2 regions of the Streptomyces sp. NPDC057302 genome follow, and region 2 is predicted to be linked to the other one. Evidence: riboswitches for the same ligand, from Rfam matches in the RefSeq annotation. Region 2 holds a riboswitch; the other holds the start of a gene.

Region 1 (4,784 bases), on a different contig from region 2:
CTGTGGCTGGAAGCCGACCGGATGGGCTCGCTGCTCTCCGCGCTCGACGAAGAATCCATGGAGAACCAGCGGGACGTCGTCAAGAACGAGCGCCGCCAGCGCTACGACAACGTTCCGTACGGCACGGCGTTCGAGAAGCTGACCGCCCTCTCGTACCCCGAGGGCCACCCCTACCACCACACCCCGATCGGCTCCATGGCCGACCTGGACGCGGCGACGCTGGAGGACGCGCGGAACTTCTTCCGTACGTACTACGCGCCCAACAACGCCGTCCTGTCGGTCGTCGGCGACATCGACCCGCAGGAGACCCTCGCCTGGGTCGAGAAGTACTTCGGGTCCATCCCCTCGCACGACGGCAAGCAGCCGCCGCGCGACGGCTCGCTGCCCGACACGATCGGCAAGGAGCTGCGCGAGGTCGTCGAGGAAGAGGTTCCGGCCCGCGCCCTGATGGCCGCCTACCGGCTCCCGGAAGACGGCACACGCGCGTGCGACGCGGCCGACCTGGCGCTCACGGTCCTCGGCAGCGGCGAGTCCTCACGGCTCTACAACCGCCTCGTGCGCCGCGACCGCACCGCCGTGGCGGCCGGCTTCGGCCTGCTGCGCCTGGCCGGAGCCCCCTCGCTCGGCTGGCTCGACGTGAAGACGTCCGGTGACGTGGAGGTCCCCGTCATCGAGGCCGCCGTCGACGAGGAGCTCGCCCGCTTCGCGGAAGAGGGCCCCACCGACGAAGAGATGGAGCGCGCCCAGGCCCAGCTGGAGCGCGAGTGGCTCGACCGGCTCTCCACGGTGTCAGGACGCGCGGACGAACTGTGCCGGTACGCCGTCCTGTTCGGCGACCCGCAGCTCGCCCTCACCGCCGTGGGGCGCGTCCTCGACGTCACCGCGGAAGAGGTCAAGGCGGCCGCAGCGGCCCGTCTGCGGCCCGACAACCGCGCGGTGCTCGTGTACGAGCCCACCGAGCCCACCGCGGCCCCCGAAGCCGCCGACGAGGACGAAGAGGAGGCGGCGAAGTGACCGAGGCCGCGACGATGCAGTTCCACCCCCAGCCCCAGGCGGGCACCGCACGGCCGTGGGCCTTCCCCGCGCCCGAGCGCGCCACCCTGGACAACGGCCTCACCGTGCTGCGCTGCCACCGCCCCGGCCAGCAGGTCGTCGCCGTGGAGATCCACCTCGAGGCGCCGCTCGACGCCGAGCCCGCGGGCCTCGACGGCGTCGCCACGATCATGGCGAGGGCCTTCAACGAAGGCACCGACAAGCACTCCGCCGAGGACTTCGCCGCCGAACTCGACCGCTGCGGCGCCAGCATGGACGCGCACGCCGACCACCCCGGTGTCCGCGTCTCCCTCGAAGTCCCGGTCTCCCGCCTCCCCAAGGCGCTGGGCCTGCTCTCCGACGCCCTGCGCGCCCCCGCCTTCGCGGACAGCGAGATCGAACGCCTCGTACGCAACCGCCTGGACGAGATCCCGCACGAGGCCGCCAACCCGGGCCGCCGCGCCGCCAAGGAGCTCTCCCGGCAGCTGTTCCCCGCCACCGCGCGGATGTCGCGTCCCCGCCAGGGCACCGAGGAGACGGTCACGGCCATCGACTCGGCGGCGGTGCGCACCTTCTACGAGAAGCACGTGCGGCCCGCCACGGCGACCGCCGTCGTCGTCGGCGACCTGACCGGCGTCGACCTGGACGGCGTGCTCGCCGACACCATCGGCTCCTGGACGGGCGGCACGGCCCAGCCGCGCCCGGTGCCCCCGGTGACCGCCGACGACACCGGGCGTGTCGTCATCGTGGACCGCCCCGGCGCCGTCCAGACGCAGCTGCTCATCGGCCGCGTGGGCCCTGACCGGCACGACCGCGTCTGGCCCGCCCAGGTGCTCGGCACGTACTGCCTGGGCGGCACCCTCACCTCGCGCCTGGACCGCGTCCTGCGCGAGGAGAAGGGTTACACCTACGGCGTGCGGTCGTTCGCCCAGGTCCTGCGTTCGACTCCGGACGGCACGGGCGCCGCGATGCTGGCCATCAGCGGCTCCGTGGACACGGAGTCCACGGGTCCGGCCCTCGACGACCTGTGGAAGGTCCTGCGCACCCTCGCCGCCGACGGCCTCACGGACGCCGAGCGCGATGTCGCCGTGCAGAACCTGGTGGGCGTCGCCCCGCTCAAGTACGAGATGGCGGCGTCCGTCGCGGCCACCCTCGCCGACCAGGTCGAGCAGCACCTGCCGGACGACTTCCAGGCCCAGCTGTACCGCCAGTTGGCCGCCACCGGCACCGTGGAGGCCACCGCGGCCGTGGTGAGCGCCTTCCCCGTGGACCGCCTGGTGACGGTGCTCGTCGGTGACGCGGCGCAGATCGAGGAGCCCGTCAGGGCGCTCGGCATCGGTGAAGTGAGTGTGGTCACGGGCTGAGTGACAGTCAGGACATATGGGGACCCCAGTGGCTGGAATCGGCTCCTGGGGTCCTCATATGTCCGAATTGATATGGAGGTTACGTGTCTGCCCTGTGGCGTGCGCTACAAAAGTTCTGATCCGTTTGTCGATTGAAAGATGACCCGCTTAGCGTTCGGTCCGACTGTTCGTCATGCAGTACGCCGCACCCGCGGCACCGGGCAGTCATCGCCGAGTCCCCGTACGGCGCGAGCCAGGGGAGCCGGGGACCCACATGTCCCCCTGGGGTGAATCGGGAACCTTGCCGTGAGGTGAGGGACTCGTAGGAGACCTTCCTGCTCCGAACCCGTCAGCTAACCCGGTAGGCGAGAAGGAAGGAAAGGATCAGCCGCTTCATGGCGTTCACCCGTGCCACCGGGAAGCACCGTCGCCCCAGCCGCCTCACGCGTACGACCGCGAACGTGGCGGGCGTCGCCGCCCTCACCACCACCGGTGTCATCGGAGGCCTGGCCGCTCCGGCCCTCGCCGCCGACGACGCGGCCCTTGAGCACACCGGCCTCACCCAGGCGATTTCCGTGGGCGACTCGCTCGCCCAGAGCATCGACGCGCAGGCCGCCGCCCAGCAGCAGGCCGCCGACGACGCCGCAGCCGCCAAGAAGGCCGAAGAGGCCGCCAAGAAGAAGGCCGAAGAGGCCAAGCGCAAGGCTGAGGCCGAGGCGAAGGCCAAGGCCAAGAAGGAGCGCGAGGCCAAGGAGCGTGCCGCTCGCGAGGCCGAGCGCAAGCGCCTGAACACCTACGTCGCCCCGATCTCCGGTTCGTCCATCTCCACGGGCTACCAGACCGGCGGTGGCATGTGGTCCTCCGGCAGCCACACCGGCGTCGACTTCCACGCGGCGTCCGGCACCTCGGTCCACGCGGTCGGCTCCGGCACCGTCGTCGAGGCCGGCTGGGGCGGCGCCTACGGCAACAACGTGGTCATCAAGATGAACGACGGCACGTACACCCAGTATGGCCACATGTCGTCCCTCGGTGTCACCGTCGGCCAGGCGGTCACTCCGGGCCAGCAGATAGGCCTCTCCGGGTCCACCGGCAACTCCAGCGGTCCGCACCTCCACTTCGAGGCCCGCACCGGCGAGGAGTACGGCTCGGACATCGACCCCGTCTCGTACCTCCGCTCGCACGGCGTCAACGTCTGATCCCAGGAGTTTCGCGCGACGCGCGTCTGATCCGCACCGAAAGCCCCGGCTCGTCGAGAGCCGGGGCTTTCGTGGTTCCGTATCGCCCCGCATCGCCTTTGGCCAAAAGTATCCATGAATTCTGGCCACCCGTCGGAAATTCAGCCGCTCTGCAATAGAGTCGCTGGAGAATCACTGAACGGGCGTCGATCGACCGCGTCTCGCGGGGATTAAGGCGGAGGTCAGGTCATGCGCATTCCCGCGCACTCGGTGTGCACGGCCATCCGGGACGACATCGTCTCCGGTGTCTACGAACGGGGCGGCCGGCTCACCGAGGAACTCCTCGCGCGCCGCTACGGAGTCTCCCGCGTCCCCGTGCGCGAGGCCCTGCGCACCCTGGAGGCCGAGGGCTTCGTCGTGACGCGGCGGCACGCGGGCGCGTGCGTCGCGGAGCCGACCGAACAGGAGGCGGCCGACCTCCTGGAGATCCGCATGCTCCTGGAGCCGCTGGGCGCCGCCCGCGCCGCACAGCGCCGCACGGAGGCGCACCTGAAGGTCCTGCGCGGCCTCGTCCGGCTGGGCCAGGAGCGCTCGCGGCGCGGCCAGAGCGATGACCTGCGCTCCCTGGGCGGCTGGTTCCACGAGACGCTCGCTCAGTCGTCCGGCAGTCCGGGCCTGACCGCGCTGCTCACCCAGCTCCGGCACAAGATCGCCTGGATGTACGTCGTCGAGACCTCGGCCGCTCCCGCGGAGTCCTGGGCGGAGCACGCCGCGATCGTCGACGCGGTCGCCCGCGGCGACGCGGAACGGGCCAGGTCGCTCACCGCGGCGCACACGGAGCGGGCGACGGCCGCGCACCGGCCGCGCTTTCCTCCGCACGGTGAGCGCCGCGACAGGGACCGCGACCGCGATCGTGTGAGGAATTCGCAACATGCCGTAAACACGGTGGGCCTCCGTCATTAACAGAGGCGCCGTATACAAAGAAGTGTTATTCGGCGGGGATTATTCGTGCTGCCCGAATTCAAGGAAAGTCGCCCGGTATTCGACGCGTGGAACCGGGAACGCCGAAGGGCCCGCCCCGATTTCGGGCAGGCCCTTCGGCGTATGAGTACCGGTCTTTACCGGTACCAGTCTCTACTAGACGGTCTCGGGGAGTTCCTCAAGACCGTCCGCGACCAGCTTCGCCAGACGGTCGAGAGCGGCGTCCGCACCCTCGGCGTCGGAGGCGAGCACG
Region 2 (4,784 bases):
GCCGGGGTCGCGACGAGGCGGAGTATGCCCACGCCCTCACGGCGGCCATCCCGCGCCGCGGCCACCTCTTTCAGCGAGCGGCTGTAATACGGCGGCCCTGTTGACCCCGGCGGATCACCTGAACATGCTCCTCACCACGGCGTAACGTACGTCCTGTACATTTTTTACAGACCTAGGGGAGCAACCGACCCCGGCAGAGGAGAGACGTGCCATGAACCGACCGTTCGCCCGCCATGTCCTGCCCGAGTTCACCGAGCACACCAGCACGGGGCAGCGGACCCTCGACCCGTACTCGAAGCTGCTCGAGGAGCGCATCGTCTTCCTGGGCACGCCGATCGACGACACCTCGGCCAACGACGTGATGGCGCAGTTCATGCACCTCGAATACCTGGCGCCGGACCGCGACATCTCGCTCTACATCAACTCGCCCGGCGGCTCGTTCAGCGCGATGACGGCGATCTACGACACCATCCAGTTCGTCACCTGCGACGTGGAGACGACCTGCCTGGGTCAGGCCGCGTCAGCGGCCGCCGTGCTGCTGGCCGCCGGCACCCCCGGCAAGCGGTTCGCGCTGCCCGGCGCCCGGGTGATGATCCACCAGCCCTCGCTCGCCGAGCCGATCCACGGCCAGGCGACCGACTTGGCAATCCAGGCCACCGAACTCCTGCGTGCCCGCGCCCAGTTGGAGAAGCTGCTGGCTCAGCACACCGGTCAGAGCCCTGACCGCGTCGCGGCCGACATCGAGCGGGACAAGATCCTCAGCGCCCCCGAAGCGGTCGAGTACGGCCTGGTGGACCGCATCATCGCCAGCCGCAAGTCGTCCCTGCGCACCCCGGACGCGAGGTGACCCGCCGATGCTGCCGCCCGAACTCCCGCCACTGCCCGCCCTCACCCGCGCCGAGGGCGAGTTGATCGACCGGTACCTCGAAGTGGTCGATCTGGTGGGCCGGATCAACCCCGCCCGCGCCTCCGACACCTACGGCGGGCTGCGCGCGGCCCAGGCGCTGGTCGGCAGCGCGACCGCCCTGCGGGACGCGCTGACGCTCATGCACCAGCGGGGCGAGAGCGCCGTGCACGCGCCCACGCTGGCACGGGCGCTGCGCGTGCTCGACGGGGAGCGCCGCGCCGGGCGGGTCACCGTGCCGCCCCCATCAGCATCCTGAGCACCCGTCACCACGCCTCTGAAGCAGAAGCCGTCCGGGGTCCGTCTCAAACGAACCAAACGGGCTACCTCGTTCGGCGTAGACGATCGTCGTTCTTGGAACTGTCTTCAGTTGCGTCAGATGTGTACGCGATGGCCGGAATTCCTCGTTCCGGTGCTGGTCGAGCGATCCTCCGGCTCCTTGTCACGATCCCGAATCAGACCTTGTCCACCCGAACGGTTCAGCCGTGAGGAGCCTCACAAAAGGCCGTTTCGGCTCGGAATTCGACCCCTTCTCGGGTCAAGATCCCTTCCGACGACAAGCCCCCGCCACAGCGGCGGGGCGGTCCGGGCGGACGCCGAGTCCTGCCGCCACCCGGATGACCGGTCGACATCGGTGCATCGGCAGGAGTGGAGGACCCAGGCATGACGGGTCGGTCCGGAAGGTCCGGACAACGACCCTTGGGGTGAAGCCGCAGTACGCGGCCGGGCAACTTCGCCAGCCCGAATCCGACAGGTCATCCTTCACAGGCGGTTGACGAAGGGTTGCGCATGACTGCGCTGAATCATGTTCCGTCGCTGCTGACCAGGGCCGGTTCCGTATCGGCCCTCACGCTCGCCGTCGTGGGCGGCACCCTCGTGGCCCCAGGGCTCACGTCGGACGCGCAGGCCGCGACTCACGGGACGAAGGCGCTCAAGATCGCCGCCTCCAAGAAGGGCTCTCCGTACGGCTACGGAGCCGCGGGGCCCCACCGGTTCGACTGCTCGGGCCTGACGCTCTACTCGTTCAAGCGCACGGGCAAGAAGCTGCCGCGCACCGCCGCGCAGCAGTACAACAAGACCCGCCACATCTCGGCGTCGAAGCGATCCCGCGGCGACCTGGTCTTCTTCCGCTCCGGCCGGAGCGTCTACCACGTCGGCATCTACGCCGGAAAGGGCAAGATCTGGCACGCGCCGAAGAGGGGGACCGTGGTGCGCCTCGAGAAGATCTGGACGAAGAGCGTCTCGTACGGCCGGGTGCGCTGATCGCCCGTCACTGACGGCCGGCCCCGGGCCTGTCGCAGGGCGGTGGTGGTGGCCGCAGGGCCGCCGCCACCGTCCGACCGGCCCTCCGCCCGGCGCGCCCGCCCTGCGCGGTGCGCGTCGGCGCGGATACTCGGTCGCCATGTCCGAAAACAACGGTTCCCCCTCCAGGAACGAGCCCTCCGAAGCTCGCGACGAGACGACGTTCGAGCGCGCCGACCGCAATTTCGCCGAGATCCTGCAGGAGTTGCGCGTCACGCAGGCCGGGGTGCAGATCCTCTTCGCGTTCCTGCTGACGCTCGCCTTCACCGAGCGCTTTCCCTCGCTCGACACGGTGCAGCGCACGACGTACGTCACCACGCTGCTCCTCGCCGTCCTGTCCGCCGCGCTGTTCACCGCGCCGGCCGCCGTGCACCGGTCGCTCTTCGGGCAGCACTCCAAGCCGCGGATCGTGCGGGTGTCGTCCCGGCTCGCCGGTATCGGCATGGCGGTCCTGGTGTTCGCGCTCGCCGGTTCGGTGCTCCTGGTCGTGGACGTGGCGGTGGGCCGCACCGGCGGGATCATCGCGAGCGCGGGCACCCTGCTGATGTGCGCGGGCCTCTGGGGCCTGCTTCCCGTCCTGGTGCGCGGCGCGGGCGAGCGCCAGGGAGAGGGAAGGGGCACGACCCCGGACACCGGCGCCTCTGACGACGTCAGACCGTCAGGGCCTCGATGAGGAGCACCAGGCCGAGCACGCTGAGCGCGACTCCTGTGCCTGCCTCGATCGCACGGGCCGTACGCGGCTTGCGCAGCCGGCGCCCGAGGCGGTCGACCAGGAGCGCGACGACCGGGAACCACACCAGGGCCAGGGCCAGGATGATGGACGCGAGCAGCAGCGTCCTGGGCATCGCGGGGCTCCCGTCGGGCACGAACTGCGGCAGGACGCTGAGGAAGGTGATGGGCGCCTTCGGGTTGAGGGCGTTGGTGAGGAAGCCCTGCCGCAGGCTGCCCCCGGCCGCCGTCCGCTCCCCGCCGTCCGGCGCGCCGAAGTCCGCCAGGGGCCGCGCCGCCGACCGCAGGGCGCGACAGCCGAGGTAGAGCACATAGGCGCCGCCGAGTACCTGAAGCGCCCGGAACAGTGTGGGAACCGCCGTGAGGACCGCCGCGACCCCGGCCACCGCGAGCGCCGTGTGCACCAGGAGCCCGCCCGCGACGCCGATCGCGCAGGTGATCCCGGCGCGGCGGGAGGCGAGGGAGTTGCGCACCACGACCGCGAAGTCGGCGCCCGGCATGGCGACCATGCCCGCGGCGACCGCGGTGAAGGCGAGCAGTTGTGCGTCCATGGCGTCCAGCCTGCCGTTCTTCTGCCTTCAGCAGGTATGTGGAATATCCTGGGTCTGCCTTAAGCAGTCGTTTAGCCCCACGGCCGACGGACCGCCCCACCACCCGTCGGCTCCTGCACCGGGAGCGGCCATGTACGACCCCACGCGGCTCGCCGCACTGGTGGCGGTCTCCGAGGCCGGGTCGATCACCCGCGCCGCCGAGCGCCTCGGTTACACCGTGCCCGCCCTCTCCCAGCAGCTGGCCAAGCTCGAACGCGAGGCGGGCACCGCGCTCCTGGTCCGCCACCACCGCGGGGCACGGCTGACCGGCGCGGGCGAGCTGCTGCTCGCGCGGGCCCGCCGGGTCCTGGACGAGATGGAGCAGGCCCGGCACGAACTGGCCCAGCTGGCGGGCCTGTCCGGCGGCAGGCTGCGCGTGGGGACCTTCACCACCGCCGGGATCCATCTGGTGCCGCCCGCGCTGACCGCGTTCCGCCGGGCCCATCCCGACGTCGAGCTGACGGTACGGAGCTATGAACCGCCGCTCGGTGTCGCGGCCGTGGCGGCGGGCGAGGTCGATCTGGCCCTCACGCACACGTACGAGCCTTCGGATCCGGTGCCGCTGCCCGCGTCCGTGAGTGCCGAGCCGGTCCTGGTCGAGGAGCTCGTCCTGGTGACCTCGCCCGGACACGCGCTCGCGGGCGCCGCGTCGCGGCTGCCCCTGGCCGAGCTCGCCGGGCAGCCGCTGATCAGCATGGCGCCGACGCATCCGCCCCGGCGAGGCGTGGAGTCCGCGCTCGTGCGGGCCGGGGCGACGCCCGCGGTCCTGGTCGAGACCCCCGGCTACGCACTGGTGTGCGCGCTGGTCAGCGCCGGGCTCGGCGTCGCCGTCGTACCGGAGATGGTGGCGCGGACGGCGGCCACTCCGGTGGGGGTCAGGCCGCTGGAGCCCGGGGATCTGCGCCGCACGATTTCGGTCGTCCACCGCACGGACGAGCCGCATCCCGCGGCGGACACCTTCCGGGCCCTGCTCCGGGGCGCCTTCGGACGCTCAACGGGGTGAGGGCGACGCCGAGGGAGCCGCTGTCTGGCCGCGGACCGGCGCGGTCCACGGCAGCGCGATCCAGACGGTCTTGCCGCCCTCGGGCGTGGGTGTGACGGACAGCCTGCCGCCGCACTCCATGGTCAGCCAGCGGATGATCACCAGGCCGCGTCCGTTGTCCTGCTGGACGGCGGCGGGCAGCCGCTTGGGGTAGCGGGGGTGGCTGTCGGTGACGCCGATGCGCAGCTGCTCGTCCCGGTCGAGCTCGACGTCCACC

What was found. Region 2 has a riboswitch for cyclic di-AMP ahead of ACFUPX_RS15180 (C40 family peptidase). Riboswitches for the same ligand answer to the same signal wherever they lie in the genome.
Region 1: it holds a riboswitch for cyclic di-AMP, as region 2 does, so the genes downstream of both, ACFUPX_RS20220 (M23 family metallopeptidase) here and ACFUPX_RS15180 (C40 family peptidase) in region 2, are expected to answer to the same signal.

The regions. Positions count from the first base shown of each region.
Region 1 covers NZ_JBHUZJ010000027.1:7,800-12,583, reverse strand. The annotation lists gene ACFUPX_RS20230 (M16 family metallopeptidase) at 1-1,014, shown strand, start outside; gene ACFUPX_RS20225 (M16 family metallopeptidase) at 1,011-2,396, shown strand; cyclic di-AMP (ydaO/yuaA leader) riboswitch at 2,595-2,758, shown strand; gene ACFUPX_RS20220 (M23 family metallopeptidase) at 2,771-3,571, shown strand; gene ACFUPX_RS20215 (GntR family transcriptional regulator) at 3,800-4,513, shown strand; gene ACFUPX_RS20210 (HPr family phosphocarrier protein) at 4,688-4,784, opposite strand, start outside.
Region 2 covers NZ_JBHUZJ010000017.1:36,359-41,142, reverse strand. The annotation lists gene ACFUPX_RS15190 (ATP-dependent Clp protease proteolytic subunit) at 212-847, shown strand; gene ACFUPX_RS15185 (hypothetical protein) at 855-1,163, shown strand; cyclic di-AMP (ydaO/yuaA leader) riboswitch at 1,518-1,690, shown strand; gene ACFUPX_RS15180 (C40 family peptidase) at 1,694-2,167, shown strand; gene ACFUPX_RS15175 (DUF6328 family protein) at 2,307-2,879, shown strand; gene ACFUPX_RS15170 (LysE family translocator) at 2,857-3,486, opposite strand; gene ACFUPX_RS15165 (LysR family transcriptional regulator) at 3,617-4,528, shown strand; gene ACFUPX_RS15160 (ATP-binding protein) at 4,517-4,784, opposite strand, start outside.